3 regions of the Micromonospora sp. WMMD975 genome follow, and region 3 is predicted to be linked to each of the others. Evidence: riboswitches for the same ligand, from Rfam matches in the RefSeq annotation. Region 3 holds a riboswitch; each other region holds the start of a gene.

Region 1 (10,320 bases), 460 kb from region 3:
AGTCGTGCGGTGGGGTTGCGCGCGATGACCAGCAGCACGTGCCCGTGGTTGGTGAGGAAGGTCCAGTTCCGGCGGCTCCCGTCCTCGCCTGGTGTGGTCGCCATGGTGGTCATGGTATGGCTTTCCCGGCTCGGGCGCTCCGACCGCGGTGCGGGCCGGGACGGCGACGTATGAAACGCGTATCACGAAATCTTGACGTGCCTTCCGGCCGCGTGTGACGGTGGGTCGCGAGGCCGACACCGCCGGCCGGCCCGGTCGTTCCGCGCGAACACGAGGTGAGCAGCAATGAGCCTGACCACTCCTGACGAGGCGATCGCCGAACTGCGGGCCGGTAATCACCGGTTCGTCACCGGTGTGCCCCAGCACCCGAACCAGGACGCCGGGCGCCGGGCCGCGGTCGCCGACGGCCAGCACCCGTTCGCGGTGGTCGTCGGCTGCTCCGACTCCCGACTCGCCGCCGAGATCATCTTCGACCGTGGGCTCGGCGACCTCTTCGTGGTACGTACCGCCGGGCACACCGCCGGTCCCGAGGTGCTCGGCAGCGTGGAGTACGCGGTCACCGTGCTCGGCACGCCGCTCGTGGTGGTGCTCGGTCACGACTCGTGCGGCGCGGTTCAGGCGGCCCGGGAGGCGGTCCGCACCGGCGCCGCCCCGGCCGGACACCTCGGCGCGGTGGTGGACGCCGTCTCGCCCAGCCTGCTCCGGGCCGCCCGGCAGGGGGTCGAGGATCTCGACGGCATCATCGACGTCCACATCGCGCAGACCGTGGAGGCCCTGCTGGCCCGGTCGACGGTCCTCGCCGGGCGGGTGGCGGGCGGGGCGTGCGCGGTGGTCGGCATGTCCTACCGGCTCAGCGGCGGCGAGGTGCGGACGGTGGCGCAGTCACCGGCTCCGCTGCCCGCGCCGGCCGCGCCGGCGGATCCGGCACTCGCCGGCTGACCGCACCGGACAGACGGAAGGGGCCGCCCGCGGGCGGCCCCTTCGCGCGCGTGTGTGTGGCGTCAGAGCAGCGACATGTGCACGTGGTCGGTGTGGTTGGACGGCCCGCTGTAGGAACTCCAACCGGTCGCCGGGAACCAGATCTGCCGGTTCCAGATCACGTAGTAGATGCCCAGCCGGTCGGCGTTGCGGATGAGGAACGCGGCCACCTCGTTGCCGTACCTGCGGGTGTCGTTGTTGTGCCACGGCGAGAAGCCACTCTTCTGCAGCGACCAGTCGCAGGCCTTGCCCTTGGGGTGCTCCCACGGCCCGCCGGGGCGGTAACAGCCCACGAAACGGTTGAAGCCGGCCCGCTTGACCTCCTTGTAGGCGTGCAGCGTGCGCGGCGTGACGCAGCCGGAGGTGGTCGGGTCGTTCTCGCTGCACGACTCCGACTTCCACCCGCCGTCGGCGGTGCGGCCGGGGCCGACCTTGGCGACCGGCGACGTGGCCGAGACCAGACCACCGGTGAAGCCCAGCCCGCCGACGAGCTTCAGCGCCTTCTGCGCCTCGGTCCGCTCCCGGGCCATCGCGTTCGTCTGCTTCTCCTGCTCGCGCACCTCGGCGTCGATGGCCAGCTTGGCCTGGGCGGCGCGGTTCTTGGCGGCGTTGATGGCGGTGAGCCGTTGCGCGTTGAAGAGGTTGAGTTCGTCCAGAGCGTTGGCACGCCTGACGAACGAGTCGGGCGAGTCGCTCTCCAGCAGCATCGCCATCGCGCCCATCCGACCGGTCCGATAGGACTGTGCCGCGATCTGGTTGACCTGCGGGCTGAGCGCCTCCAACTCGGCCTCCGCCGCGCTCACCTCGGCGGCCAGCAGCTTCTGGCGTTTCTGCGAGGTGGTCAGCTTCGTCTTGGCCTGGAGGTACGCCCGGTTGGCGGAGTCGATCGCCTCGGTGATGAGCGGCGGGTCGTCGTCCTCCGCGTGCCCGGAGGGGCTGGGCGCGGCGGCGTGCGGGGCGGCTGTCGCCGGGGTCGGCCCGGCCAGCACGGCGCACGAGGCGAGCACGGCCACCACGGGTGTGAGCCAGCGGCGCAGGGGTGCCGTCACAGTGTTCCCTTCCGTCGGCCGCCGACCGGGTTAGCTGACGGGTTCGGGACGGAAGTGGCCCCTACCGCTCGCGCGGATTCACCCCATGTACCTGGTTCCCCGGCTCGCCCGGAGGCGATTGGGCGGCGGTACCGCAGGCACCGGTGCGTGCCTTCGGCGGTGACCGGCAGCGAGGTTACCCGACACCCCGACCGGGGATCTACGTCCGGAAGCCGACCAATCGCGAGAATTCGACATTGCCCAGCGTGACCAGCATCGCGTTTGATTCCGGCCGTCACGCTGCGGAGTGTCACCATGCGTCCTGCGTACTCCTCGGGTCGCCGGGCCAACGTTCGGCGGGCGCCCCGCCGAGCGCCTCAAGCGCCTCGTCCCGCTCCCGCGGCGACCGCGGGGCGGGCGGCGCCGGGTCGTCGTCCGGCCCGCGCCGCCCGGCGGTGGTGACGACCGCGGCGAGGGCGGTGGTCAGAGGTACGGCGGCGATCAGGCCGATGGTGGCCACCGCGCTTCGGACGATCTCCTGGGCCAGGAACTCACTGGTGAGGATCTCGCTCACCGGGCGGGAGTCGGCGACCAGCAGGAGCAGCAGCGGCAGTGAGGCGCCCGCGTAGGCCAGCACGATGGTGTTGACCGTGGACGCGATGTGCGCCCGGCCGACCCGGGTGGCCGCCCGGTAGAGCGCCCGCCGGGACAGCCCCGGGTTGGCGCGCGCCAACTCGGTGACGGTTGCCGCCTGGGTGACCGTGACGTCGTCGAGCACGCCGAGTGAGCCGATGATGATGCCGGCCAGCAGCAGCCCGTGCAGGTCGACGTCGCCCTGGAACATCGACAGCGTGGTGGCGTCCTCGCTGCCGAAGCCGGTCAGGTGGGTGGCGGCCGTGGCGAGCGTGCCGAGCGCCCCGGTGACCACCAGGCTGCCGAGCGTGCCGAGCACCGCCACCGACGTCTGCGCGCTGATCCCGTGCGTCAGGTAGAGCACCACGAACATGATCAGGGCGGCGCCGACGATCGCCACCGGCAGCGGGGACCGGCCGGCGCCGATCCCGGGCAGCACGAAGCCGAGCAGGATGGCGAAGCTCGCCACCAGGCCACCCAGCGCGGCCAGCCCGCGCCACCTGCCGAACGCCACGATCGCGGCGGCGAAGAGCGCCACCAGCCACACCAGCGGCGTGCCGCGCTGGTGCTCGGCGATGTGGTAGGTCGTCGCCGCCGGATCGGCCGGGTCGGTCAGCTCGACCAGGATCACCTCGTCACCGACCTCGACCCGGGGCGCGCCCGGCCCGGCGGGGATCGGCGTCTCGACCTCCCGGCCGGCGTCCGGACCCTGTTCCGCGGCGACGGTCACGGTGCCGCACCGCCCGGCGGTGCCCGCCGGCTCCTCCGGGGTCGGCGGGCAGGGCTCGGTCACCACCCGGGTCACCGTGCCGTGGTGACGCGGCACGTTCGCGCCGCCCGTCGGCTCCGGTCCGTGCCGGGGCCACAGCGCCAGCGCCGCGACCACGGTGAGCACGAACAGCGGCACCACGGTCGCGACGAGGATTCGGCGTACGCGCGGCGGCGCGGGGACGGTACGGCCGTGGTCGGCGCCCACGGGCCGGTCAGCCGCGCTTCATGAGACGGCCCACGGCGGCCATCATCTCGGTCGCCATCTCGTCGGCCCGGCCCTCGGCGGCGCCCTCGTGCATGCAGTGCCGGGCGTGGCCGTCGAGCAGGCCCAGGGCGACCTTGTCCAGCGCGGCCTGGACGGCCGAGATCTGGGTCAGCACGTCGATGCAGTAGCGGTCGTCCTCGACCATCTTCTCGACGCCCCGGACCTGGCCCTCGACGCGCCGGAGCCGGGCGAGGAGCTGGTCCTTGCTGGCGGTGTAGCCCCGGGTCGGGGTGGGCGGCGTGGTCATGCGCCGAGGATAGCGTACCCCTCGGGGGTATGCTAACGTTCGACTCCTACCCCTGGGGGGTATCGGATCGGAGGGCGAGATGGACACCACCTACCAGGTCAACGGCATGACCTGCGGCCACTGCGTCAACGCGGTGAGCGCCGAGCTGACCGCGCTGCCGGGCGTCACCGACGTCCAGGTGGACCTGGCCACCGGCCGGGTCACCGTCACCAGTCAGAGCCCGCTTGACGCGGACGCCGTACGCGCCGCCGTGGACGAGGCCGGCTACGACCTCGCCGGGGCGTGACGGTCCACGGACCCGCGCAACCGAGGAGGCACCGATGAACACCACGGGAAAGGCGCTGCCCACCGCGCCGAATCAGATCGAACTCGCCATCGGCGGGATGACCTGCGCGTCCTGCGCCGCCCGGATCGAGAAGAAGCTCAACCGGATGGACGGCGTCGAGGCCACGGTGAACTACGCCACCGAGAAGGCCACCGTCCGGTACGCCGACGAGGTCGCCCCGGCCGACCTGATCGCGACCGTGGAGAAGACCGGCTACACGGCCGTGGTGCCGCCGCCGCCCGCGCCGGCTCGCGAGACCGTGGCCGGTGAGCCGGCGGACGAGCTGCGCGGCCCGCGTACCCGACTGTGGGTCTCCGCCGTGCTGACCCTGCCGGTGATCGTGCTGGCCATGGTCCCGGCCTGGCAGTTCGACTACTGGCAGTGGCTCTCGCTGACGCTTGCCGCGCCGGTGGTGGTCTGGGGTGGGCTGCCGTTCCACCGGGCCGCGCTCGTCAACCTGCGGCACGGCGCAGCGACCATGGACACCCTGGTCTCGCTCGGCACGCTCGCCGCGTTCGGGTGGTCGCTCTGGGCGCTCTTCCTCGGCGACGCCGGCATGCCGGGGATGACCCACCCGTTCCGGTTCGACATCACCCGGAGCGACGGCGCCGGCAACATCTATCTGGAGGCCGCCGCCGGGGTGACCGTCTTCATCCTGGCCGGTCGATACTTCGAGGCCCGCGCCAAGCGCACCGCCGGCTCCGCCCTGCGGGCCCTGCTCCAACTGGGCGCGAAGGACGTGGCGGTACGACGCGGCGGGCAGGAGGTCCGGCTCCCGGTCGACCAGCTCGTGGTCGGCGACCGGTTCGTGGTGCGCCCCGGGGAGAAGATCGCCACCGACGGCGTGGTCGAGGAGGGCACCTCGGCGGTCGACGCCAGCATGCTCACCGGTGAGTCGGTACCGGTCGAGGTGGGCCCCGGCGACACGGTGGTCGGCGCCACGATCAACGCGGGCGGCCGGCTCGTCGTTCGGGCCACCCGGATCGGCGGGGACACCCAGCTCGCCCAGATGGCCCGGCTGGTGGAGCAGGCCCAGACCGGCAAGGCCGCGGTGCAGCGGCTCGCCGACCGGATCTCCGGCGTCTTCGTGCCGATCGTGATCGCCCTGGCCGCCGGCACGCTCGGCTGGTGGCTCGCCACCGGCGCCGGGCCGACCGCCGCGTTCACCGCCGCCGTGGCCGTCCTGATCATCGCCTGTCCGTGCGCGCTCGGCCTGGCCACCCCGACCGCGCTGCTGGTCGGCACCGGGCGCGGCGCGCAGCTCGGCGTGCTGATCAAGGGGCCGGAGGTGCTGGAGTCCACCCGGCGGGTCGACACCGTGGTGCTGGACAAGACCGGCACCGTCACCACCGGCCGGATGGCGCTGGCCGAGGTGCGGCCCGCCACCGGCGAGGACGCCGCCGAGCTGCTCCGGCTGGCCGGCGCGCTGGAGGCGGCCTCGGAGCACCCGATCGCCCGGGCGGTCGCCGAGGCGGCGGCCCAGGCCGGACCGTCGGTCGCGGTCGACTTCGCCAACGTCGAAGGGCTCGGGGTGACCGGCACCGTCGACGGGCGGAGCGTGGTGGTCGGGCGGAACCGACTGCTGCGGGAGCGCGGTCTCGACGTACCCGAGGAGGTGTCGCGGGCCGCGACCGGCGCGGAGGCCGCCGGCCGCACGGCGGTCCTGGCCGGCTGGGACGGGCGGGCCCGCGGGGTGCTCGCGGTGGCCGACGCGGTGAAACCGACCAGCCGGGCGGCGGTCGACCGGCTGCGCGGTCTGGGGCTCACCCCGGTGCTGCTCACCGGCGACAACGCCACCGTGGCCGCCACCGTGGCCGCCGAGGTGGGCATCGACGAGGTGATCGCGGAGGTGCTGCCCGCCGACAAGGTGGCGGTGGTCGAGCGGCTCCAGCGCGAGGGTCGGGTGGTGGTCATGGTCGGCGACGGGATCAACGACGCCGCCGCGCTGGCCCGGGCCGACCTCGGCCTGGCCATGGGCACCGGCACCGACGTGGCGATCGAGGCCGCCGACCTGACCCTCGTCCGGGGCGACCTGCGGGCCGCGGCGGACGCCATCCGGCTCTCCCGGCGCACGCTCGCGATCATCAAGGGCAATCTGTTCTGGGCGTTCGCCTACAACGTGGCGGCGCTGCCGCTGGCCGCCGCCGGGCTGCTCAACCCGATGCTGGCGGGTGCGGCGATGGCCTTCTCATCAGTCTTCGTGGTGGCGAACAGCCTGCGGCTGCGGCGGTTCCGCCCGATCGGGTGACGTTGGATTGGGCCGGCGGCCGTCGGGGTAATCAGTTGTCGTCACGCAACTGCTGAGTTGGAGGTTCCCATGGGTCTCGACGACAAGATCGACAACACGTCCCAGGACACCGCGGGCAAGGTCAAGGAGGGCGTCGGCCGGGTCACCGACAACGAGCGCCTCGAGGCCGAGGGCCGCAACGACCAGGCCGCCGCCAAGCTCAAGCAGGCCGGCGAGAAGATCAAGGACGCCTTCAAGAGCTGACGTACGCCTCGCACCACCACCGGGCCGGCCTTCGGGCCGGCCCGGCGTGCTGTCCAGGACCATCCACGGTCGCTCACCCGGGGCCACCCCGGCTCGCGTTCGGTGCATAAGATGCGAAGCGACCTCGATTCCGGCAGGAGCTGTGCGATGGCCCAACCCGCCGACCCGTCCGGCCTCGGCCGGGTCCTGTCCGAGACCATGGCCGCGTTGCAGCGGCACAACGCCGCCGACGACGGTGCGCCGCCCGCGCCACCGGAAGGCGTCGGTGAGGCCGCCGACGGCCTGATCCGGGTCACCGCCGGCCTGCCCGGCCGGCTCACCGCCGTGGCCCTGGATCCACGGGTCATGCGCATGCCGAGCGAAACCCTGGCCGAGGAGATCGAGGCGGCGGTCAACGCCGCGCTCACCGACCTCCAGGAACAGGCCACCGCCGCCGTCCCCGGCCAGGTTGACCTGGGCTCCCTGGGCGAGCAGCTACGCCGGATCCAGGAGGACGCCGGCCGCCAGTTCAACGCGTTCACCGACGCGCTCGTCGAGGCGCAGGACCGGCTCTCCAAGCGGGACGGTCGCTGATGCCGGTCGAGGTCGACCCCGACGCGCTCGGCGCATCCGGGCAGGCGCTGGGCGGTGCGGCGACCCGGTTCGGTCAGGCGCTCACCGCGTTCCGGGCCGAGCTGGCCGGATTCGGTCGCCCCTGGGGCTCCGACGACATCGGCTCGCTGATCGGGGCCGCGCACGACGAGGTCTCCGCGTTCGCCTTCGAATGCTTCGACACCGCGCTCGACGAGATCTCCGCAGCCGGCGTCGACCTCGGTGACATGGCCGCGCGTTACGCCGAGGTCGAAGCCAGGATCACGCAGGGCTTCGACGGTCTGCGCCGGTCACTGGGAGGCTGACGATGGGCTTGGAGCTGCCCGGCGAGCTGCGGTCGCTGCTCGGCGTCCTGGGCTACACCTGGCCGGAGGCGGACGAGGTCAAGCTCTTCGAGATGGGCAACGCCTGGATCCGGTTCTCCGGCACCCTCTCCGGCGTGGTCGCCGAGGCGAACACCGGGGCGGCGGCGGTCTGGACGCAGCACACCGGCCAGGACATCACCGCGTTCCAGACCTGGTGGAACCGGGAGGACAGCCCCGCCGACAGCCTCCGCGACGGGGTGACGGCCGCGGTGCTCACCGGCACCGGCCTGATCATCTGCGCGGCGATCGTGCTCGCCCTCAAGGTCGCCGTCATCGTGCAACTGGTCATCCTGGCCATCGAGATCGCCCAGGCCATCGCCACCGCGGCGGTCACCTTCGGTGCCTCGCTGCTGGAGATCCCGGTCTTCCAGCAGTTGACCCGCACGATCGTCGGCAACCTCGTCCAGGAAGTCCTCTGGAAACTCGTCGACGGGTGAGCTGGTGATGGCCAAGGGGTCGGGCAAGGCCAGCGGGCGGCTGATGCGGGCGGCATTGAAATACCTGAAGCGCGCCAACAAGCGCAACCGGCCCGGCCGGATGACCCCGCATTCGCGAGAGCACGTGTTCAAGGGGCACGAGCGGCCGGGCAAGACCACCGGCTCCGGCTACCACTACCGGCCGGGCGGAGAAGACTTCCCGGGGCGTCGATTGAAACCCGGTACGGTCCGCCGGGACCCGCGGACCCAGGCATATACGGCCGAGCCGGAATACTTCGATCGATCCGCCAACCCGCCTGCCGGAGCATGGAAGCCGAAGGGTGGCAATAACGGCGTAAGCTCCTTCTTTCCCGATCACTGGAGCCCGGCCGAGGTGGACGCGGCCATTAGCGGCGCCTTTCAGAACGCACGTCGCCTACCCGACGGTACGTGGCGCGGCAGCTACCGCAACGTGACGATCGAGGGCTACTACCATCCTCAAACGGGTGCGCTGAAGCACGGCTGGCCTGTGGTGTGACGACTCGGAGGTTGTCCGTGAGTGCAATGACGTTTTCCGTCGACGAGTTCAAGCTGCCGCTGTATCACGCGGACGACGCCCGCCACGAGGCGTTGGGGGTGTGGCTGACCACTGATATCTCCGTCTACTTCCGAGTATGCCTGGACGCTCTCGCCATGATCGACGACGTGTCGCACGGCAGGGAGCCCTTTGAAGAGTGGAGCAGCGACAAGTTCGACGTCCACTTCGGAGCGGACCGGGTGACACTCCAGAACCAATGGTTGGAGTTCCAGCACGGCGAGTACTCGGTGCCGGAGGTTCGCGAGGTGCTGGAACGGTATTGGCGCTTCCTGGTCAGCATGCCGGAGCGCACCGATCTCGTCCGTGAATACCACCCGGACCTGCCTCAGTGGCAGGCCGATCTGCTCCGTTGGGAAGAGACCTGGCAGATGCCGCACCCGTACCGGGGGCGGCTGTTCTGACCGGAGACATCAGCTTCTACGTCGATGAGTTCGGGCTGCCGCTGTTCGACGTGACCGATCAGCGTTACCGGGCACTCGGCGCGTGGCTGCTTACCGACGTCTCCGTCTACCGCTCCGCCTGCCTCGCCGCGCTCGCGATGATCGACGACGTGGCGCACGGTCGGCCGCTCGACGACGGGTGGGACGGCGACAAATACGAGGTCAGATTCACCGCCGACGGCCTTGAGTTCGACAACGAGTGGGTCGAGGGGGCGCGGCCGCTACTACCGGCCTGACCTGCCCCGTTGGCAGGCGGAGCTGGTGCAGTGGGAGGAGCGTTGGGGCCGGCCGCACCCGGACTGGGTCAGTTGTTCTGATCTGGCCGACACCAGAGGGCTTTCCTTTGGGTGCATCTGTTGTCGCTGGGGCGACAAGAGATGCACCCAAAGCGTGTCTCAGGGGTCGACGGCGAGGCGGGCGGCGCGTACCTCCAGGTAACGCCGCTCGGGCAGGCTGGTGGTGGCGCGGGCGGCGGCCAGGTACGCGGCCCGGGCGTCCGCCCGCTCGCCGGCGAGTTCGAGCAGGTGCGCGCGGACGGCGGCCAGCCGGTGGTGGCCGGCGGTCCGGTCGTCGGCGTCCAGCGGCGCGAGCAGGGCCAGACCGGCGCGGGGTCCGTCCACCATGGCCACCGCGACCGCCTGGTTGAGTGTGACCATCGGATTGGGTGCGAGCCGGGCCAGCACCCGGTAGAGCGCGACGATCTGCGGCCAGTCCGTCGTCGCGGCGGTGGGAGCCTCCGCGTGCACCGCGGCGATGGCCGCCTGCACCTGGTACGGACCGGGCGCGGACCAGGTCAGCGCCTCCGTCACAAGCGCGATCCCCTCCGCCACGGCGGCCCGGTCCCAGCGGGTTCGGTCCTGCTCCGCCAGGGGCACCAGCTCTCCGTCCGGGCCGGTACGCGCCGCCCGGTGCGCGTCGGTGAGCAGCATCAGAGCCAGCAGCCCGGCCACCTCGCCGTGGTCCGGCAGCGATCGGCGCAGTTCCCGGGCCAGCCGGATCGCCTCCCCGGTCAGCTCGGCCCGGTGCAGCTCGTCCCCGCTCGACGCGGTGTAACCCTCGTTGAAGATCAGATAGAGCACCCGTAGCACCGCGCCCAGCCGCTCGTCCCGGTCCGCCGCCGAGGGCAGCGTGAAGCGCGCCCCGGCCGCCTCGATCCGCTGCTTGGCCCGGCG
Region 2 (10,320 bases), 1.7 Mb from region 3:
ACGGCGTACTGGGCGACCGTGGACGACCTGGTACGCGACGTGGACGCGCGACGCGCGGACGGGACGCCGGAGGTGCCGGCGCGGGGGTTGGACGAGCCGCTCACCGAGCGGGAGGTGACCGTCCTGCGCTACCTGCAGAGCATCCTGACCAACGTGGAGATCGCCGCCGAGCTGTCGTTGTCGGTCAACACGGTGAAGACCCACGTGCGCAACATCTACCGCAAGCTCGACGCGACCCGCCGCCGGGAGGCGGTCCGGCGGGCCCGCGAGCTGCGGTTGATCTGACCCGAGCCGCTCAGGCGCCGGCGGCGGCGTCCACCACGGCCAGGAGTTCGGCCAGTTCGTAGCCGCCGTCGTGGCGGACGTCGTTGACGAACAGCGACGGGGTGCCGGTGACGCCGCTGCGAATTCCGCCCACGAAGTCCTGCCGGACCCGGTCGGCGTGGGCCTGCCGGGCCACCTCCGCGTTGACCTCGTCGAGCGGCAGGCCGACCTGCTCGACGCCGAGCGACAGGTGCACCGGGTCGAGCTGGTCCTGGTGCTCGTAGAGCCAGTCGTGCATCTCCCAGAACCGGCCCCGGGCGCCGGCGGCCTCGGCGGTCTCGGCCGCGTTCTCCGCGTGCGGGTGGACGTTCGTGATCGGGAAGTGGCGGTACGCCAGCCGCACCGTGTCGGCCCGTTGGCGCAGCACCTCGGCCAGGTTCGGGTAGGCGGCGCCGCAGTACCGGCACTGGAAGTCGCCGTACTCGACGATCGTCACCGGGGCGTCGGCCGGCCCGCGGACGTGGTCCCGTTCGGTGACCGGGACGCGCAGCCGCGCGGTGGTGACCTGCAACGGTGTGCTCATCGGGCGCTCACCTGCCGCCCGGGTGCGATCAGCCCGTTCGGATCACTCATGGCTCCCATCCTGGTCCGCGCCCGGGTGATCCGTCCTCACCCGGAAAGGATGACCGTGGGAGCGCTTCCAAAGATCGATCGGACGGCGTACGCTGAGGGTCCCTCGGCTGCGGGAGCCAGCAAGCCGACGGGGAGCCCGGGCAGCTCCCCGACGAGGCGTCACCCCCTGCTCCCGTCCCCCCATCAGGGCAACCGAGAGGACCGCCCCCCATGCGCACACGTCTCGCCGGCCTGGCCGCCGTCGCGCTCGCCGCCACGGTCGCAGCCGTCGTCGTGCCGCTCGCCAGCACCGGCATCTCCCCGGCCGCCGCCGCCGCGGCCGAGCCGTACACCTGGAAGAACGTCCGGATCGACGGCGGCGGCTTCGTCCCCGGCATCGTCTTCAACCCCACCGAGAAGAACCTGATCTACGCCCGGACCGACATCGGCGGGGCGTACCGCTGGGAGCAGACCACCAAGTCGTGGACGCCGCTGCTGGACTGGGTCGGCGCGGACCGGTGGGGCTGGAACGGCGTGGTCAGCCTCGCCACCGACCCGGTGCAGACCAACCGGGTGTACGCGGCGGTCGGCATGTACACCAACGACTGGGACCCGAACCACGGGGCGATCCTGCGCTCGACCGACAAGGGCGCCACCTGGCAGGCCACCGAGCTGCCGTTCAAGAACGGCGGCAACATGCCCGGCCGGGGCATGGGGGAGCGGCTGGCGGTCGACCCGAACCGCAACAGCGTCCTCTACTACGGCGCCGAGGGCGGCAACGGCCTGTGGCGCAGCACCGACTACGGGGCGACCTGGGCCAAGGTCACCGCGTTCCCGAACGTGGGCAACTACCGGGCCGACCCGAACGACAGCACCGGCTACCAGAGCCAGAACCAGGGCCTGACCTGGGTCAGCTTCGACAAGAGCACGGGTACGGCCGGCACCGCCACGAAGACCATCTACGTCGGGGTGGCGGACAAGCAGAACCCGGTCTACCGCAGCACCGACGCCGGCGTGACCTGGGAGCGGATCCCCGGTCAGCCCACCGGCTACCTGGCGCACAAGGGCGTGGTGGACCCGGTCGGCGGCTACCTCTACATCGCCACCAGCGACACCGGCGGCCCGTACGACGGCGGCAAGGGCGACGTGTGGAAGTTCAACCGGGCCACCGGCGCCTGGACGCAGATCAGCCCGGTCCCGTCGTCGAGCGGTGACGCCTACTTCGGCTACTCCGGGCTGACCATCGACCGCCAGCACCCGAACACGCTGATGGTCGCCACCCAGATCTCCTGGTGGCCGGACGCGATCTTCTGGCGCAGCACCGACGGCGGCGCGACCTGGACCCGGATCTGGGACTTCACCAGCTATCCGAACCGCAGCAAGAAGTACGCCATGGACGTCAGCTCGGTGCCGTGGCTGACGTTCGGCGCCAACCCGGCGCCGCCGGAGGAGACCCCGAAACTGGGTTGGATGAACGAGTCGCTGGAGATCGACCCGTTCGACAGCGACCGGATGATGTACGGCACCGGCGCGACGATCTACGGCACCACCGGCCTGACCAAGTGGGACACCGGCGGCACCTTCACCATCACGCCGATGGTCAAGGGGCTGGAGGAGACCGCCGCGCTCGACCTGATCAGCCCGCCCACCGGGGCGCCCCTGATCAGCGGGCTCGGCGACATCGGCGGCTTCCGCCACACCGACCTGGGCGCGGTGCCGTCGATGATGTTCACCCAGCCGGTCTTCACCAGCACCACGAGCCTCGACTACGCCGAGACCAAGCCGGCGATCATGGTCCGGGCCGGCAACTTCACCGACTCCGACCGACCCAACGACAGCCACGTGGCGTTCTCCACCGACGGTGGCGCGAACTGGTTCCAGGGCACCGAGCCGGGTGGGATCAACAACGGCGGCACGGTGGCCGCGTCCGCCGACGGCGGTCAGTTCGTCTGGTCGCCGGGTGACGCCGGCCAGCAGGTCGTCCGCTCGGTCGGCTTCGGCAACTCGTGGACCGCCGCCACCGGCATCCCGGCCAACGCCACGGTCGAGTCGGACCGGGTCAACCCGAACAAGTTCTACGGGTTCAGCGGCGGGAAGTTCTACGTCAGCACCAACGGCGGGGCGGCCTTCACCGCCACCGCGGCGACCGGCCTGCCCACCACCGGGGTCAAGTTCAAGGCGCTGCCCGGGGTCGAGGGCGACATCTGGCTGGCCGGCGAGGGTGGCCTCTGGCACTCCACCAACTCCGGCGCGAGCTTCACGAAGGCGTCAGCCGTGTCCACGGCGGTGAACGTCGGCTTCGGGAAGGCGGCCCCGGGGAAGACGTACCCGGCGTTGTTCACCATCGGCACGGTCGACGGCACGCACGGCGTGTACCGCTCCGACGACGCGGGCGCGACCTGGGTGCGGATCAACGACGACCAGCACCAGTACGGCAACGCGGGCGAGGCGCTCACCGGCGACCCGCGCGTCTACGGCCGGGTCTACCTGGGCACCAACGGCCGGGGCGTGCTGGTGGCGGACCGGCTCGGCGGCACGCCCTCGCCGACGCCGACCTCGGCCAGCCCGACGCCGACCCCGACGTCGCCGAGTCCGACCCCGACGCCCACGTCGCCGAGTCCCACGCCCACGCCGACCTCGGCCAGCCCGACGCCGACCCCCACGTCGACCGGGCGCGGCTGCGCGGCCACCTACACGATGACGAACACCTGGCCGGGTGGTTTCCAGGGGGAGGTGGCGGTGCGCAACTCCGGCACCACGCCGATCGCCGGGTGGACGCTCACCTGGACCTTCCCGGACGGCCAGCGGATCAGCCAGCTCTGGGGCGGGTCGCACACCCAGACCGGCTCGGCGGTGACGGTGACCGACGCCGGCTGGAACGGCAACCTCGCCGTCGGCGGATCGACCACGGTCGGCTTCACCGGCACCGTCACCGGCGGCAACCGGGCGCCGACGGTGTCCTGCGCGGCCCGCTGACCGCGACTGCCGATCACAAAGGTGGCCGCCCCCGGAGTACCGGGGGCGGCCATCGCTTTCGTGACCGGAGCCGTGACCGAGGACGGCTGCCGCGTGCGGGACGAGGTGCGGTCAGCCGTCCAGGCCGGCCGGGGAGTTCGGCCGGTCGACGTCCACGAACTCGATCTCGTCGGCGTCGCGTCCCCGGCTGCCGGCCGCCCGGGCGGCCGTGCCGGCGGCCCAGCCGATGGCGGCGCCGGTCAGGGCCGCCGCGATCAGCAACGTCCACGGCAGCGCGGGCCGGCGTCCGGCGAGCGCGTCGAAGGCGAGGCCGGCCCGGCGGCGTGCCTCGTCGGCGGCGGAGCCGACCAGGTCGGTGGCGTCGTCGGCCAGGCCGGAGGAGTTGCGGCGGGCGGAGAGGGCGGCGTCCCGCACGCTGTCACCGGCGGCGCCGACGGCGGTGAGCAGGTGCTGCCACGCCTGGTCGGCGACCCGCTCGGGCTTGCTGCGGCGGTCCATCAGGCTGGATCCGAACATGGTTCTACCTCCTCGGGTGCCGAAGCCCGACGGCCACTTCGGACTCCGGCGTTCATCCGGCGCGTCACGGTTCACTCCCACGCGCAGTGCCCCGGGAAGCCCTCCGCCAAACCCCACGCGGCTGGATCTTGGTATTAAGCCGCCCCGGAGGGGCGATTCCGTACCAAGATCTCCGGGCTCCCGAGATGCGGACGGCGGGTACCGGGAGGTGGGAAGCGGGGGCGGAACGGGACGAAGCGGGTGAACGCGCCGAGCGGGCGGGTGTTGGTCGCGACGTGCCTGCGCCCGCTACCCTGGGTCAGCGGATCGGCCGACTCGGACCTGTCGTTCGGCCGATCGCGGTCCGCGTCGAAGGGGAAATCGGAACCCGTAAGTCCGGATTGGGTTCGCCCAGGTGTGCCCAGTCCGCAAATTGCTCATCCCCGGGGGTGGCGACCGGGGCCGTTGGAGGAATACTCTCGGTCGCGGCCCGCGTACTGATGAGGCGCCCGAAGGGGCGAGTGGAGGTGCTCGCGTGAGCCTGTCGATCGTGAAGTCGATGCGTCCGGGTGGTGTTGTCCAGATCGCGCCCCGTGGGGAGATCGATGTCGACACCGCATACGAGGTGCGGGAGTCGATCGCCGAGGTGCTGGCCAAGGGGCGCCCCGCACGGATCGAGCTCAACATGCGGCTCGTCACGTTCATCGACTCCGTCGGCATCAGCGCCATGGTCGCCGGCTTCCAGACGTGTGAGGTCAGCGGCGTCAAGCTCGTGGTCACCGAGCCGAGCCGGTTCGTGCACCGGCAGCTCTGGGTGACCGGCCTGCTGGGCCTCTTCGGCGCGCCCGAGCCGTGGTTCGCCGACGAGGCGCCCGAGGTGCTCCCCGGCGCCTGACCGTCACCGGCCCACCCCACGTCGGCGCGTCGCGTTGACTCCACTCGGCCCTCGCCGGTCGGGGACCTTCGACCCGTTGCCAGCCCGGCCCCGGTACGGGACGATCGTCCGGACCCATGACGGCGAGGGGGGCGGGTTGCAGAGCAGCGACAGCTTCAGCTACACCGTGCAGGCCCGGTGCAGCCGGGCGGACGCGGTGGCCCTGCTCGGCGACCTGAGCCGGCAGGGCGAGCTGCATCCGTTGATCGTCCGGGTCCGGCAGTTGCCGCCCCGGCCGGGCGCGCTGGCGAGCTACGCGATCACCGACCGGTTGGAGCTCGGCCCGCTGCACTTCCCGGTGACCTACCAGGCGGACGTGTTGATCGCCAACGAGGACGAGGTGGTCACCGTGGCCCGGCAGCAGCCGGCGACGACGGTGCGCAACCACACCCGGATGCGCGACGAGCCCGACGGCGTGGTGCGGATCGACGTGGAGATCACCCTCACCGCACCAGCGCCGCTGTTCGGCTACGCGTTCCGGCAGGCCCGGGCCGCCCACCTGGGGCTCGCCGCCCGTCTCGGCGCCACCCTGGAGGGCCGGTCGGCCTGACGTGACGACTCAGCCGCTGCGGCGCAGCCGACCCCACGGCTTGTACGTGGACAGCACGGTGGCGACCAGGAGCAGCGCGGTCGAGACGGCCGGCGGCACCACCAGATCCACCCGCAGGTGGGTGTCGGCGGCCCCGGCGAGCGCGCCGAGGTGCCGGATCCGGGGGGTGAGCAGGAGCAGCACCAGGCCGAGCATCACGGTGGTGAGCGCGAACTTCACCAGCACCCAGCGCCAGCGCAGCAGACCCCACGGGGTGAGCAGCGCGCTGGCGGTGCCGACCAACCAGACCGCCACGCTCAGCGGCGCGAACAACCAGGTGGCGAGCAGCGCCGCCGCCGGGTACACCACCTCCGCGTCGGCGCCGCGCAGCCCGGCCACGCCGAGCGCGAGCAGCCCCAGGTCGGTGCCGAGCCAGCCCAGCGAGGTGACCAGGTGCGCGGTGAGCAGCGCCTTGCGGCCGGTCGGCGAGAGTCGTCCCATGCGCCGATCGTCGGCCGTCGCGCGGCCCACGTCGTGGGCCGCGCGACGACATCCGGCGTACGTCGGGGAGCGTAGTGCTCAGTAGACCGACAGGTGCACGTGGTTGGTGTGGTCGCTGGACGGGTCGCCGTTGCCCCCGCTGTAGGACTTCCAGCCGCTGCTGGGCAGCCAGATCTCCTTGAACCAGATCACGTAGAGCACGGCGAGCCGGTCGGCATTGCGGATGAAGTACGCGGACAGGTTGTTGCCGTACGTCTTGTCGCCGCCGCTGGCGACGCCGCCGAAGCCGTTCTTCTGGGCCGCGAAGTCGCAGGCCCGCCCCTTCGGGTGTTCACCCGAGCCGCTGGGTCGGTGGCAGGAGACGTACCTGGTGAAGCCGGCCGCCTTGGCCTGTTGCAGCGCGTGCAGCGTGCGCGGGGTGATGCAGCCGCTGGCCGGCGTCGGGTCGTTGACGCTGCACGACTCCGCCGGCCACGAGCCGTCGGAGTTGCGCTTGGCCGGCTTCGCGTTGGCCGAGGACGAGCCTCGGGCGCTGCTGCCGCCGCCACTGCTGCCGGCGCTCGCCGGCGGCTTGCGGTTGGCCACCTCCAACGCCCGTTCGGCCTGCTCCTTGCGCTTGGCCATCACCGCGACCTGCTTGCGCTGCTCGCTGATCTCGACGGTGAGCGCGGCGCGGGTGCGGACCGCCTCGTCCCGGGTGGCGATCAGCTCGCGCAGGGTCCGGTCCTCGTGCGCGGCGACGGTCTCCAGGGCCGCGGCCCGGTCCATGAAACCTTCCGGGCTGTTGCTGGCGAGCAGCGCCGCGGCGGTGCCCATCCGGCCGGTGCGGTACGCCACCCCGGCGATCTCGCCGACCTTGGCGTCGCGTTCGGTCAGTTCCGCGCCGATCGTGGTGAGCCGGTCGTTGAGCTGCTTCTGCCGGTTGACCGAGTTGTTCAGCGCGGCCTTGGCCTCCAGCCAGCCCTTGCTGGCGGCGTCGAGCTGGGCGCGCAGGGTCGGTGTGCCGCCCTCGTCGTCGTCGCCGGGTGCGGCGGCGAGCCGGCCGGTCGGCGCCGCCGTGGCGGGGGAGACCGGCACGGTCGCGACGCCGAGGGCCAGCGTCGCGACGAGCAGGGCCGCCAACCGGGCGGCCGTCCGTCGTACAGGTGCCACTGTGGGCATTCACGTGTCCTTCCGTCAACCGCCGACCGGGTTAGCTGACGGGTTCGGGACGGAAGATCCCTACCGCTGACGCGGATGCACCCCACGTACGTGGTTCCCCGGCTCGCCCCACGGGCGATTAGGCGATGGCCGCTCCACCGGCGCCGGAGTGACGCCCGTGGGTTGGCCGCGATCGAGCCTACCGGCGCGGCCCGGACCCGGCTCCACCAGCCGGAGCCGAATACCGGGCAAAACCGGCAATTGCCAACAATAGCCACCCAGATTTAAGTTTGTCCTAATTACCACTCGGTCGGGCCGCAGCCGCCGGCGGACGCTCCGGGTTCGATCTGCAACGTGGCGTGATCGATCGAGAAGTCCTCGTGCAGCGCGGCCCGGGCGGCGGCGAGCACGGTGGCGACCTCGGCGCGCGGGTCGGTGGTCAGGTGCGCCGAGGCGACGTCCATCCCCGAGGTGAGTGTCCACACGTGCAGGTCGTGCACCTCCGCCACGCCGGGCACGGCGGCCAGCCGGTCGTGCACCGCGGTCACCTGGAGGTGCTCCGGCGCGGCCTGCACCAGGATGCGTACCGCGGCCCGGCCGAGCCGCCAGGTGCGCGGCAGGATGAACAGGCCGATCGCCACCGCGACCACCGGGTCGGCCCACCACCAGTCGGTGAACGCGATGACGATCGCCGCGCCGATCACCCCGAGCGAGCCCAGCAGGTCGCCCAGCACCTCCAGGTATGCCCCGCGCAGGTTGATGCTCTCCTGTGCGCCGACTCGCAGCAGCGCGAAGGCGGCGATGTTGGCCAGCAGCCCGAGCACGGCCACCACGAGCATCGGCCCGGCGAGCACCTCGGGCGGCTCGCCGAACCGGCGTACCGCCTCGACCAGGACGTAGACCGCGACGGCGCCGAGCAGCACCGCGTTCGCGAGCGCGGCGAGCACCTCGAGCCGGTAGAGCCCGAATGTGCGCTGCGGGTCGGTCCGGGCACGCCGGGTGGCGGTGATCGCGGCGAGCGCCATGCCGATGCCGAGCACGTCGGTGAACATGTGCCCGGCGTCGGAGAGCAGCGCGAGCGAGCCGGTCGTGAAGGCGGCCACCGCCTCGACCAGCATCAGCACGGTGAGCAGCGCGAACGCCGCCCAGAGCCGGCCGGCGTGGCGCTGCGCCGCGTTGGTCACCGCGCCGCTGTGGTCATGACCTGCACCCACGCGCACACCCTCCGCCCCATAGCTCGGCCGGAACAAATCTATGCTCACATCGCTATGTGTGCAAGTGAGGTGGGTCAGCCCACCGGGTCGAGCGTGGTCAGCCGCTGGGTGGCCCGGGAGAGCGCGACGTAGAGCGTGCGTACCCCCGAACCGGGGTCGGCCCGGATCTCGCCCGGCGCGACGAGCACCACCCCGTCGTACTCCATGCCCTTGGCCTGGAGGCTGGTCACCACCTGGAGCCGGCCGGCGCCGAGCTGGCCCAGCCAGCCGGCCACCTCGTCCCGGCGCGGCACCGGCGTGATCACGCCGACCGTGCCCTCGACCTCGGCCAGCAGCGCCCCGGCCGCCTCGACCGTGGCCGCGGGCAGCTCGGCCGCGGCCACGGCGCGCTGGACCGGCGGCACACCCGTCGAGCGCACCGCGTCGGGAAGCGTCAGGTCCGGGTACAGCCGGCGGATCTCCGCCGCCGCCACCGCGAAGATCTCCGCCGAGTTGCGGTAGTTGGTGGTCAGCTCGTAGCGGTGCCGGCGCCGCCGCCCCAACGCCTGGTCCCGGGCCCGGTCCAGCTCCTGCGGGTCACCCGTCCAGGCGGTCTGCGCCGGGTCGCCGACCACCGTCCAGGACGCCAGCCGGCCGCGCCGCCCCACCATCCGCCACTGCATCGGTGAGACGTCCTGCGACTCGTCCACCACCACGTGGGCGTACTCGCGGTAGTCCGCCGGGCGCTCCCGGGCCGCCGCGCGGGCGGCGCGCTGCCGATCGGCGTACGTGCTCAGCTCGCGCACGCCGCCGGCGAGCTGGTACGGGTCGCGCTTCGGCCGGGCCCGCTGCACCGGCTTGCCCAGCAGCGCGTCCAACTCGTCGAGCAGGGCGACGTCGGCGACCGTCGGGCCCTCGTCGGCGAGCGTCAGGTAGGCGTCGGTGAGCAGCCGGATCTCGGCCGAGGAGAGGATCCCGCCGGCGTACCGGCGCAGCCGCTCGGGCCGGGCCAGCCAACCCAGCACGTGGCGCGGGTGCAGCCGGGGCCACCAGGCCCGCAGGAAGTCGCGGAACTCCGGCCGTTCGATGATCTCGTCCTCGAACGCGGGCTGCTCCGGCAGCCGGCCCACCCGCAGCGTGCGGGCCTGCGCGTAGAGCGCGGCGAGCACCGCGTCGAACGCCGCCCGGCGCACCTCGTTGCGGCGCGCGCCCCGGGTCAGCGTCCGGTCCCGCACCGCATCCAACGCCTGCCGCTCCAACCGCAGCAACTCACCGCGGTAGAGCAGGCGCAGCTCGGCCGGGGAGTCCGGCACCGCGTCCCGGGCCGCCCGTTCCAGCACCCGGCGCATCCGCAGCGACCCCTTCACGGCCGCCACCTCCGGCGGGTCGGTCCGTGTCGCCGACAGCCCCGGGAACAGCGAACCGAGCGAGTGCAGGGTGGCGGTCTCCTCGCCGAGCGAGGGCAGCACCGAGGCGATGTACTCGACGAACACACCCGACGGGCCGACCACCAGGATGCCGCCGCCGGCATAGCGGGCCCGGTCGGAATAGAGCAGGTACGCGGCCCGGTGCAGCGCCACCGCCGTCTTGCCGGTCCCCGGGCCGCCGGAGACGATCGTGACACCGTTGCCGGGGGAGCGGATCGCCTCGTCCTGCTCCCGCTGGATGGTGGCGAC
Region 3 (10,320 bases):
TGCTGGACACAGCCGGGGTTGTTGCGGGCGTCCACCGCGGCGAACCACTCCCCGCGCCAGGTCGTGCCGTCCTCCCGCAGGATCCGGTCGAGCAGCTCGGTGAACTCGGCGAACCGGTCGACCCGCTGCCGCGGCGGCAGCGTCTCCCCACCGAGCACCGCCGAGTCGAAGCCGATGCCGCCCGCGCCCAACCCGAGCAGCGCCCGCCCGCCGGAGACGTCGTCGAGCGCGGTCACCTGCCGGGCGAACGCCGCCGGGTGGCGGAAGTTCGGCGAGGCGACGAGCGGGCCCAGCCGGACCCGGGAGGTCACCGTCGCCGCCGCGGTGAGCGTCGTCCACGAATCGAACCAGGGCCCGTCGACCAGGTCACGCCAGCCGAGGTGGTCGTAGGTCCAGGCGTGGTCGAAACCCCACTCGTCCACCTGCGCCCACCGCCGCCGCGCCTCCGACCACCGCTGGTCCGGCAGGATCACGATGCCAATCCGCATGATCGCCAGGGTACGGCCCGACCCGGCCCGCCGGCCCGGGCCGGCGGCTCACGTCGTCACGTCGGCCACCACGCAGGCGACGTTGTCCGGCGCGCCCGCCGCGTACGCCAGGTCGACCAACCGCCCGACGGCGGTCTCCGGGTCGTCCGCGCCGGCCAGCGCGGCGTGCAACGCGCCGGGGTCGACCACCGCGGAGAGCCCGTCCGAGCAGAGCAGGTAACGGTCGCCGGACAAGGCGGTACGCAGTGCCAGATCCGCCTCCACCTCGGCGCCCGCACCGAGCGCCCGGGCCAGCAGCGCCCGCTGCGGATGCACCCCGGCCTCGGCCGGCGTGAGCCGCCCCTGGTCGACAAGGGTCTGCACGTACGTGTGGTCCTGGGTGAGCCGGGACAACTCGCCGCCCCGCAGCAGGTACGCGCGGGTGTCCCCGACGTGCACCAGGGCGAGCCGGGTGCCGCGCCGCACGATCGCGGTGAGCGTACTGGCCGGCCGGTCGACGTCGGTGGCCCGCGCGCGTACCGCCCGGTCGGCCCGGGACACGGCGTCGGCAAGCGCGGACAGCAGGTCGGCGGCCGGCACGTCGGCCGACTCCAGCGACCGCAGCGCGTCCACCGCGGCGGCGCTGGCGTCCGCCCCGCCGGGACCGCGTACGCCGTCGGCGACCGCCAACAGCGCGCCGCCGGCGTACGCGACGTCCTCGTTGGAGTCACGGACGGCGCCGGTCTCGCAGCGCGTCGCGTACCGGAAGGTGTGCTCGGACATGGTGGTGCCCCTCTCGCTGAGCTGGTCGACGAGGAGCGCGACGGCCCGGCCGCGGGCCGCGGTGTCCGCACGGACCCGCCGCCACCAGGCGTCGAGCGCCTCGACGGCGGCCTCCGGCGGCAGGCCGCAGACGGTCCGGATCTCCGCCAGCGGCATCCCGGCCCGGCGCAGCGCGGCGATCAGCCGGGCCCGGTCGAGCTGCTCCGGCGCGTAGTAGCGGTAGCCGGAGTGCGGGTCCACGGCGGCCGGCGGCAACAGCCCGCAGTCGTCGTAGACCCGCAGTGCCTTGGCCGTCAGGCGGGCCGCGCGGGCGAACGCGCCGATGGTCAGCAGCCGCACGTCGCTCTCCTCCTCGCGCCGACCCGGGTGGCCGGCCCGGACCACGCTGATGCTTGCCGCAGGGGCCGGGTCAAGCCAGCTTCGCCAGCATCCGTCCGAGGTGCGGCTCGACGGAGCCGGCCGGCGCGTCGGCCACCTCGGCCGGCGTCCACCAGCGGACGCCCCGGAATTCCACCGGATCCGGGGTGAGCCGCTGGTCCCGGCCGGCGGTCAGCACATACCAGAGACTGACGTCGGTGTGCCGGCTCTCGGGCGGGCCGACCGTCTCGGTGACGGTGAGGAAGGCCGGTCGCTCCCCGAACGGCGGCGCGAAGACCGCCGGCACACCCAACTCCTCCCGCAGCTCGCGGCGGACCGTGCGCACCGGATGCTCGCCCGGCTCGACATGACCGCCGCTGGGCAGCCACATGCCGGCGTTGCGGTGGTCGACGAGCAGCACCGCGCCGTCGGACGGGTCGCGCAGCAGGAAGTAGGCGACCAGGTGCGGCGACGGGGTGCGCGGCTTGACCCGCCGGAAGATGTCCGTCGTGCTGGCCAGCCACGCCAGCGTCGCCTCCCGGTGCCGCGCCTCCCGCTCGTCACCCGGCGTCAGCCCTTCGACCAGGGCCCGGATCTCGTCCCGCATGCGCCGATAGTGCCAGCGGGGTACGACGCCGTCGGGCGCGCCCGCTTAGCCTGGCTCGGTGCCGGAACTCGAACGCCTCGCCGCCCACCACGCGCCCGCCGTGCTGCGCTTCGAGCGGGAGAACCGGGAGTACTTCGCCCGATGGGTACCCGACCGGGGCGACGACTACTTCGCCGACTTCGCGGCCCGGCACGCGGGCCTGCTCGACGAACAGGCTCGCGGCACGTGCCGCTTCCACGTGCTGCTCGACGATGACGGCGCGGTGCTCGGGCGGTTCAACCTGGTCGACGTGGCCGACGGCAGCGCCGAGCTGGGCTACCGGGTGGCCGCGCGCGCCGCCGGGCGCGGCCTGGCCCGACACGGCGTACGGCGCGTCTGTGAACTGGCCCGAGACGAGTACGGGCTGCGCCGGCTGGTCGCCGACGCGGCGCTGGCGAACCCGGCGTCGCTGGCGGTGCTCCGGGGTACCGGGTTCGTGCCGGCCGGCGAGGTGGACCTGGGCGGGCAGCCGGGCCGGCGGCACGTCCTGGAGCTTCATCCCAAGTCGTAGCAGGCGATCGGCTCGGTTACCGCGCCAAGCTTGTCTGCCTCGAACAACCCGATGCGCGAGATATTGAAGGAAAGGTCGACAGGGGACGTCGGAAGGTCAGCCGTCGGTCTGGTCGCGAAGCGCGTGATCGTTACGTGCGGCCGGTAGAGATCGCCGCTCAAGTCGTACCCCGAACGCTTGGCTTGCTCCTCCTGCGCCGCAGAATATGGAGCGAAGAAGTCTTCGACGACCGGCTGCCCGGGCGAGAAGCGAAGCGGTAGCAGAGCGTCAGAAACCTCGTTGTGCAGGGACATCATACTTGGACTCCTTGCATAGGAGACCTCGTAGTAGTTCCCCGGAGTCAGATAGTAGCCAGTGTGCTCCGAGGTGATCGGTGAACGTCGACTGGCCGCAAGCGCCTCCACACGCAGGACGATCTCATCGATCTTGAGACGCGAAAAGCGAGCCATGTAGAGCGTCATATGGGCTAGACGCTGCTGCCCATCGACGTGTATCAGACCGCCGCGGGTCTGGAGCTCACCGCTCAGCCGCTGCACCTCTGCCGCTATCGGTTGCGGCGGCAGAATCGCCACATTTAACAGCGTCGTTTCCAGACTGATATCCGACTGTCGCACCCGCACATCCACTCGTCCCACGTACTGGACTGTACCACTCTAAACCGGCCGATGCTATCATCCATCCATAACTACATGACTCTAATGGGGAAACGATGCCTGACCAGCAGGTTCACATCGGCCGACAGCTTCAGCGGAAGCAGTTCAGGCACCTGTTGCGACAACTCGGAACCCGCATCCTCGACCTCCTGCAACCCGTCATTGTGTTCGGTGGATTGATTATCATCCTGGTTCTGAATATTCCATGGATGAAGCCTGTCCTCGACCGCGTCGACCTCAAAGATACGAGCGGCTTGACGCAAACGTTGATCTTTGCCACCCTAGGCGCCGTGTTTCTGGAGGTGCGCTCCATAGCACAGCGCGTCGAAGACAATTCTTCCGAACAGAAGCATCTCGCCGACCCGTTAGATGTTTACGCGATACTTATCGATCGCATCAGGTCGATCAAGCGGCCGGAGGAGAAGTGTCTGGATGTGCTTGGCATGTCGCTCTACACTGCGTGGCCAAGCATCGGGTTCTGGCTGAACAGGACCGAGTTGCAAGATTGGAAGATACGCATGGCGGCGGTCGTGGAGAGCGACGCGGGTGGCCTGTTCCCGACGGAGTGGGTCGATGAGGGACGCAACAACCTCACGCAGATCTACGACATGCAGCAATCTCCCGCTCTCGCGCGCCGCCGCATCACGCTTGAGCCGTACGGCTACAACTTCGTACCGGTAGTGCACGGCTTTCGGCTAGGCAATGGCGACTTGTTCTACTCCCTACTGGGATGGGGCCCGGACGGTCGCATCAGTCGAGACAAGTATTCTTACGAATACTTGCCATCGGAAGACAGATCACCCTCGGCCGAGTCCATCCGGGATGTCTTTGACTCATGGTTTGTCCGCGCATGCAGGGACCGCTGGCCGAGGCCTTCATGAGCAATGCCGTAGCCGTTGCCGCCGTCAACTCGGTCGCTCGTCCCCGGAGGGCCACGCCTCCACCCGGGCCCACGTCGGACACGGCAAGCGCAAGAAGTGACCGGAACGAGTGAGGCCCAGGCCGGGAACAAACCCTGACCTGGGCCCTACTTGTGGAGCGGGTGACGGGAATCGAACCCGCACTGTCAGCTTGGGAAGCTGATGTTCTGCCATTGAACTACACCCGCAGGCGGCACCACTGTACCTGAGGTCACCGCCCCCGTGCACCCAGGTACCCCCGCGTCGCCACCACCTCGCCGAACTGGAGTGGATCAAGAACGCCCGGTGCGGACCGGCCGGGGATGTTGCATGCCGGCAACATATGGCCGTTCTCAAATGCGTCGATGGGATGTAACGTCTGCCCCACGTTTCCGACCCGACGTGACACACCCCCGGTCACGTCGTCAGAAAGAGGTGGGCCCATGGGACTCCGTCCCAACCTGCTGACCCGGCGTACCGCCGGTGTCGCGACGTCGACCCTCGCGCTGCTGCTCAGCACCGCGGCCGTCGGCGTCGTCCCCGCTGCTTCGGCCTTCTCGGCCGCCCCGGCCGGCGGCTGCGCCGAGCCGGCCGACAGCCACGCCAACGCCCGCGTCGCCAAGGGCGGCAACGTCAAGCTCGACCCCAACGAGCTGACCGCGCAGCAGGTACGCGAGCGCGAGGCCGACCTCGCCGCCGCGCAACGCGCACGCGCCAACTTCCGCACCGGCGCCGTCGCCCCGCTGGCGACCGTGACCATCCCGGTCGTCGTGCACGTGATCCAGGAGAACAGCACCCGGGCCGGCGGCAACATCACCGACTCGATGATCAACCAGCAGATCAGCGTGCTCAACCAGGCGTACGCGGGCTCGACCGGCGGCGCGGCCACCGCGTTCTCCTTCTCACTCACGAAGATCAACCGCGTGACCAACACGTCGTGGTACCCGATCGTGCAGGGCTCCTCGGCCGAGCGCTCGATGAAGACCTCGCTGCGCCAGGGCGGCAAGAACACGCTCAACATCTACCTGGGCGAGCTGAGCGACAGCCTGCTCGGCTGGGCGACCTTCCCGAAGCGGACGCTCGACAAGATGGACGGCGTCGTCGTGCTCAACGAGTCGCTGCCCGGCGGCACCGCGACCAACTACAACCAGGGCGACACCGGCACCCACGAGATCGGCCACTGGCTGAACCTCTACCACACCTTCCAGGGCGGCTGCTCCGGCTCGGGCGACGGCGTCTCCGACACCCCGGCCGAGGCGTCCCCCGCCTACCAGTGCCCGACCGGCCGGGACACCTGCTCCGCGACCGGCAAGGACCCGATCACCAACTTCATGGACTACACCTACGACTCCTGCATGTACCAGTTCACCGCCGGCCAGGCGAGCCGCATGCTCACCGCGTGGAACGCGTACCGCGCGGCCTGACCTCACCCCACCACGCACCGACGCCGGCCCCGTCCTCGGACAGGGCCGGCGTCGGTCGTTTTGCGGACCGCTCGGACGCCGGAAGGGCACCTCGGCCCGCGGATCTGGTCGGCGCAGCCGGATGTGACCGCCGGCCGGAGCCGACCGGATGAGATCAGGCGGCTGGGCGACGGGTGTCGAAGCCGTGCCGGCCGCGCCGGCCCTCCGGGGCGAGCGGCCCCTCACGGAGAGCCGGCGTGGCCCGCCGCGGATCGAGCGGCTCGTGACCGAGAGCCGGCGCGGAGCCGCGCGGGTCGAGCCAGAGCCGCATCTCCGGCCGGCCGGTGCCGGGGCGGGCAGCCGGGTCGCGCCGGGTCAGCATCGCCACGTCGACGGAGAACTCGAACAGTTTCCAGTCGCCGAGCGGCGCCGCCCGGCCGACCCGGGCCAGCCGGGCCACCGTGCCCGGATCGGTCACCGGGTGGGCGCGGCCCGCGACGTACGCCTCGTCGTCGCTCTCCTCCGGCGGGAACGAGTGCAGCGCGTAGCGGCCGTCGCGTTCGAGGTCGCGGCGCTTGGGCGAGTCGATGACGAAGCACCACAGCCCGTCGTCGGTGATCAGTGGGGAGACCGGGTGCACGCGGGGCCCGCCGTCGGCGCGGACCGTGGCGAGATAGCCGAAGCCCGGCCCGTACTGCTGGATCAGAAGGCGGATCTCGGCGGCGAGTCGGGGCTCGTCGGCGGCGAATTCGGACCAGGAAGCCATGCCGACATCCTATCGAACACTTGTACGACAGCGCAGTCCGACACGCAGGTCACCCGCATCGGTCGCTATGGTGTTCCGATGCTGCTCTCCGACCGCGACCTGGTCTCCGAGATCAAGGCGGGCACGCTCGCGCTGGAGCCCTTCGAGCCCACACTGGTGCAGCCGTCCAGCATCGACGTACGCCTCGACCGGCTGTTCCGGGTATTCAACAACCACCTCTACACGCACATCGACCCGTCGACGCAGCAGGACGACCTGACATCGATGGTGGAGGTGCCGGAGGGGCAGGCGTTCGTGCTGCACCCGGGTGAGTTCGTGCTCGCCTCCACGCTCGAGGTGATCTCGTTGGGCGAGCAGCTCGCCGGCCGATTGGAGGGCAAGTCCAGCCTGGGCCGGCTCGGCCTGCTGACGCACTCCACCGCCGGGTTCATCGACCCGGGCTTCTCCGGTCACATCACGCTGGAGCTGTCGAACGTGGCGAATCTGCCGATCACGCTCTGGCCGGGCATGAAGATCGGCCAGCTCTGCATCTTCCGGCTCTCCTCGCCGGCCGAGCACCCGTACGGCTCGGCCGTCTACGGGTCGCGTTACCAGGGTCAGCGCGGCCCGACGCCGAGCCGGTCGTGGCAGAGCTGGCGCACCTGGCCGACGCGCTGACGCCAGCCGATCGTGGTTGTTAAGAGGGGCCCCCGCCTATACCGAATGCGTTAAGCGGGGGCCCCTCCTTACACCTCAGGTGGGGCGGCCGTAGCTGTTGATGTCGCCGTCGTCCACGCGCTTCATGGTGATGGGCTTGCCGGACTGGGAGGCGTGCACCACCCAGCCGTCGCCGACGTACATCCCCACGTGGTGCAGGTCGGCGTAGTAGAAGACCAGGTCACCGGCGCGCAACTCGGCGCGGCTGACCCGCTTCGTGACGTTGTGCTGCTGGCGGGCGTTGTGCGGCAGCGAGACACCGGCCTTGGCCCAGGCGGCCATGGTCAGGCCCGAGCAGTCGAAGTGGTCCGGGCCGGCGGCGCCCCAGACATAGATCTTGCCGATCTGGGCGCAGGCGAACTTGACCGCCACCCCGGCCGCGCCACCCGGGTACCCGGCCGGGCAGGGCACCGGGCGCAGCTTGCCACCGCCACCGTTTCCGTACACCTTGAGCCGCAGCTTCTGGAGCTTGGCGATCTCGGCGTCGATCTGCTTCTTCTTCGCCGCGAGCTGGGCCTCGGTACGGCTCAGGTCGGCGACCATCTCGTCCAGCGGCTTCTTCTTCGCCGCCAGCTCGTCGCGCAGATCGGCGATGGTGCGCACCTGCTCCTGCTGGTGGCGCGCGAAGCGGTCGAGCAGCTCCAGGCCACTCATCAGCTCGCCCGGCGAGCGGCTGCCCAGCAGGGCGTTGACGGTCGAGAGGTTGTCGCCCTTGTACGCGTCGGCGGCGAGCCCGCCGACCTGGCCGAGCGCGGCGTCCACGCGGGCCTGGAGTGGGGCGATCCGCCGACCGAGCGCGTCGGCCTGCTTGCGTCGCAGCGCGAGCTGCTCGCGTACGGCGTTGACCTGCTCGATGACGGGTTCGAGCTTGTTCCAGTCGCGGTCGATCCGGGCTTCGATCTCGGCGACCGAGGGTTCGGCGTGGGCCGCCGTCGCGCCTCCGGTCAGGACGACCGCGGCGCCGACCAGGGCGGCGAGTGTGGTGGTGAAGCGGGACCAGCGGGAACGCGGCGCGACGGCGGACCGGTCGATCGACCGGCTCGACGACGGCCGCGGGGCATGGTGTGCCACCGGGCGTCGGTACTCCTTCTTCCTGACCGCCTACCGGGTTAGCTGACGGGTTCGGGCGGGAAGGGGGACGCCCTACCGCAGTGGCTGCGGATTCACCCCAGGTACCTGGGTCCCCGATTCGCCCGGAGGCGACTCGGCGGTGTCGGACCGTCACCGGCCGGGTTGGACGGTGAACGTACGGGCCGACAATTGGCCAGAGTAGGGATCCCCGTTATCGATCCGCAACCCGAACGGCCGTGACACTCCGTACGGAATGGGCAACCCCGGACATGAGTGAAGCTTTTTTTCACATCAGATTATCCGGCGGAAAGGTATTGACCGTCACGGGTGCGCGGAGTGAGGGTGGGGACGCAGTGACCCCCATCCCTGTCCAGGAGGTTCGATGCACCTCTCGCCCCCGCCGTCGGCCGGACGGATGCTGCTCGCCGCCGCCGTGGCGACAGCCACCGCGCTGGCGACCACCGGCCCGGTGACCGCCGCGCCACCGAACACCCTATCCAGCAACGACGACAGGCAGAAGCAGTACGCCGCCGCGGCGGCCGAATACGGCGTGCCGCAGAACGTGCTGCTCGGCGTCTCCTACCTGGAGTCCCGCTGGGACGCCCACCCGGGGCAGCCCAGCACCAGCGGCGGCTACGGCCCGATGCACCTCACCGACGCCGCGCACGTCCTCGCCTTGCCCCGCAGCGCGCACGTCGGCGAGGACGAGGACCCGCGCGGCGACGACTCCCGCCCGCTCACCCTCGACCCGGCCACGACCGCCGCACCGGCCCGGGAGAAGCCGCTGCCCACCGCCTCGCTCCAGACGCTCGACGCCGCCGCGACGCTCACCGGCCTCGACGCGCAGAAGCTGCGCACCGATCCGGCCGCGAACATCCGTGGTGGCGCGGCGCTGCTCGCCGCGTACCAGAAGGCACTGGGTGGGCCGGTCGGTGCCGGCACCGACGCGGCGGCCTGGTACGGCGCGGTGGCCCGCTACTCCGGCGCGGACACCTCGGACGCGGCGGCGGCCTTCGCCGACGAGGTCTACGACCAGCTCGGCCAGGGCGCGACCCGGACCACCGACGACGGGCAGCGGGTCACCATGGCCGCCACCGCCGCCCGGCCGGACCGCGGGGTGCTCAGCCGGCTCGGGCTGCGCCACGCGCAGCGGCCGGACGGGCTGGAGTGCCCGGTGCGGCTGGCCTGCGAGTGGATCCCCGCACCGTACGAGCAGCTCAGCGCGGACCCGGGCGACTACGGCAACCACGACCTGGGCAACCGGCCGAAGCAGCAGAAGATCGAATACATCGTCATCCACGACACCGAGGGCTACTTCGACCCCAGCGTCGACCTGGTGAAGCGCGCCGACTACCTCGGCTGGCACTACACGCTGCGCTCGGCGGACGGCTACGTCGCCCAGCACATCAAGGCCAAGGACGTCGGCTGGCACGCCGGCAACTGGTACGTCAACGCCAAGTCCATCGGCCTGGAGCACGAGGGCTTCGCCGGAAACGGCGCCTGGTACACCGAGGCGATGTACCGCAGCTCGGCCAAGCTGGTCCGCTACCTGGCGCAGAAGTTCGGCATCCCGCTGGACCGGCAGCACATCATCGGTCACGACAACGTGCCCGGCATCACCGCCGCGGCGGTCGGCGGCATGCACTGGGACCCGGGCCCCTACTGGGACTGGTCGCACTACTTCGACCTGATGAAGGCACCATTCCGGACCCTCGGCACCGCGCGTACCGGCCTGGTCACCATCGACCCGGACGTCACCACCAACCGGCCGGCGTTCGTCGGCTGCAACCAGCAGCCGCCTGGCGTCCCGACGCCCACCCCGCCGGCCGAGCCCTGCCCGTCGCACGGCTCCTCGGCGGTGCTCCTGCGGACCGCGCCGAGCGCGGACGCCCCGCTCGTCAACGACCTCGGGCTGCGCCCGGACGGCACACCGGACACGATGTACATCTCCGACCACGGCGCCCGCGCCTCGGCCGGACAGACGTACGCGGTGGCCGGCCGGCAGGGTGACTGGACGGCAATCTGGTATCTCGGCCAGAAGGCGTGGTTCCACAACCCCACCAAGGCG

What was found. A riboswitch is a leader RNA that binds a small molecule or an ion and turns the genes downstream of it on or off. The one in region 3 is predicted to bind cyclic di-AMP.
Region 1: another riboswitch for cyclic di-AMP. It lies ahead of O7613_RS28595 (hypothetical protein); the one in region 3 lies ahead of O7613_RS26245 (NlpC/P60 family protein).
Region 2: another riboswitch for cyclic di-AMP. It lies ahead of O7613_RS18030 (hypothetical protein); the one in region 3 lies ahead of O7613_RS26245 (NlpC/P60 family protein).

The regions. Positions count from the first base shown of each region.
Region 1 is NZ_CP120739.1:6,348,072-6,358,391, forward strand. It holds gene O7613_RS28585 (helix-turn-helix domain-containing protein) at 1-113, opposite strand, end outside; gene O7613_RS28590 (carbonic anhydrase) at 286-939, shown strand; gene O7613_RS28595 (hypothetical protein) at 1,002-2,027, opposite strand; cyclic di-AMP (ydaO/yuaA leader) riboswitch at 2,031-2,162, opposite strand; gene O7613_RS28600 (YibE/F family protein) at 2,317-3,615, opposite strand; gene O7613_RS28605 (metal-sensitive transcriptional regulator) at 3,623-3,922, opposite strand; gene O7613_RS28610 (heavy-metal-associated domain-containing protein) at 4,002-4,208, shown strand; gene O7613_RS28615 (heavy metal translocating P-type ATPase) at 4,243-6,495, shown strand; gene O7613_RS28620 (CsbD family protein) at 6,565-6,738, shown strand; gene O7613_RS28625 (YbaB/EbfC family nucleoid-associated protein) at 6,886-7,311, shown strand; gene O7613_RS28630 (hypothetical protein) at 7,311-7,634, shown strand; gene O7613_RS28635 (hypothetical protein) at 7,637-8,131, shown strand; gene O7613_RS28640 (EndoU domain-containing protein) at 8,139-8,648, shown strand; gene O7613_RS28645 (hypothetical protein) at 8,675-9,109, shown strand; gene O7613_RS28650 (hypothetical protein) at 9,160-9,384, shown strand; gene O7613_RS28655 (sigma-70 family RNA polymerase sigma factor) at 9,544-10,320, opposite strand, start outside.
Region 2 is NZ_CP120739.1:4,160,800-4,171,119, reverse strand. It holds gene O7613_RS18065 (LuxR C-terminal-related transcriptional regulator) at 1-285, shown strand, start outside; gene O7613_RS18060 (DsbA family protein) at 296-847, opposite strand; gene O7613_RS18055 (cellulose binding domain-containing protein) at 1,108-3,852, shown strand; gene O7613_RS18050 (hypothetical protein) at 3,964-4,368, opposite strand; gene O7613_RS18045 (STAS domain-containing protein) at 4,883-5,242, shown strand; gene O7613_RS18040 (SRPBCC family protein) at 5,379-5,831, shown strand; gene O7613_RS18035 (hypothetical protein) at 5,841-6,311, opposite strand; gene O7613_RS18030 (hypothetical protein) at 6,390-7,472, opposite strand; cyclic di-AMP (ydaO/yuaA leader) riboswitch at 7,477-7,607, opposite strand; gene O7613_RS18025 (cation diffusion facilitator family transporter) at 7,751-8,665, opposite strand; gene O7613_RS18020 (AAA family ATPase) at 8,740-10,320, opposite strand, start outside.
Region 3 is NZ_CP120739.1:5,885,696-5,896,015, reverse strand. It holds gene O7613_RS26295 (LLM class flavin-dependent oxidoreductase) at 1-488, opposite strand, end outside; gene O7613_RS26290 (MerR family transcriptional regulator) at 537-1,589, opposite strand; gene O7613_RS26285 (NUDIX domain-containing protein) at 1,660-2,214, opposite strand; gene O7613_RS26280 (GNAT family N-acetyltransferase) at 2,273-2,764, shown strand; gene O7613_RS26275 (2'-5' RNA ligase family protein) at 2,749-3,399, opposite strand; gene O7613_RS26270 (hypothetical protein) at 3,474-4,298, shown strand; tRNA gene O7613_RS26265 (tRNA-Gly) at 4,452-4,525, opposite strand; gene O7613_RS26260 (zinc metalloprotease) at 4,760-5,740, shown strand; gene O7613_RS26255 (pyridoxamine 5'-phosphate oxidase family protein) at 5,895-6,485, opposite strand; gene dcd (dCTP deaminase) at 6,564-7,142, shown strand; gene O7613_RS26245 (NlpC/P60 family protein) at 7,218-8,252, opposite strand; cyclic di-AMP (ydaO/yuaA leader) riboswitch at 8,266-8,401, opposite strand; gene O7613_RS26240 (peptidoglycan recognition family protein) at 8,635-10,320, shown strand, end outside.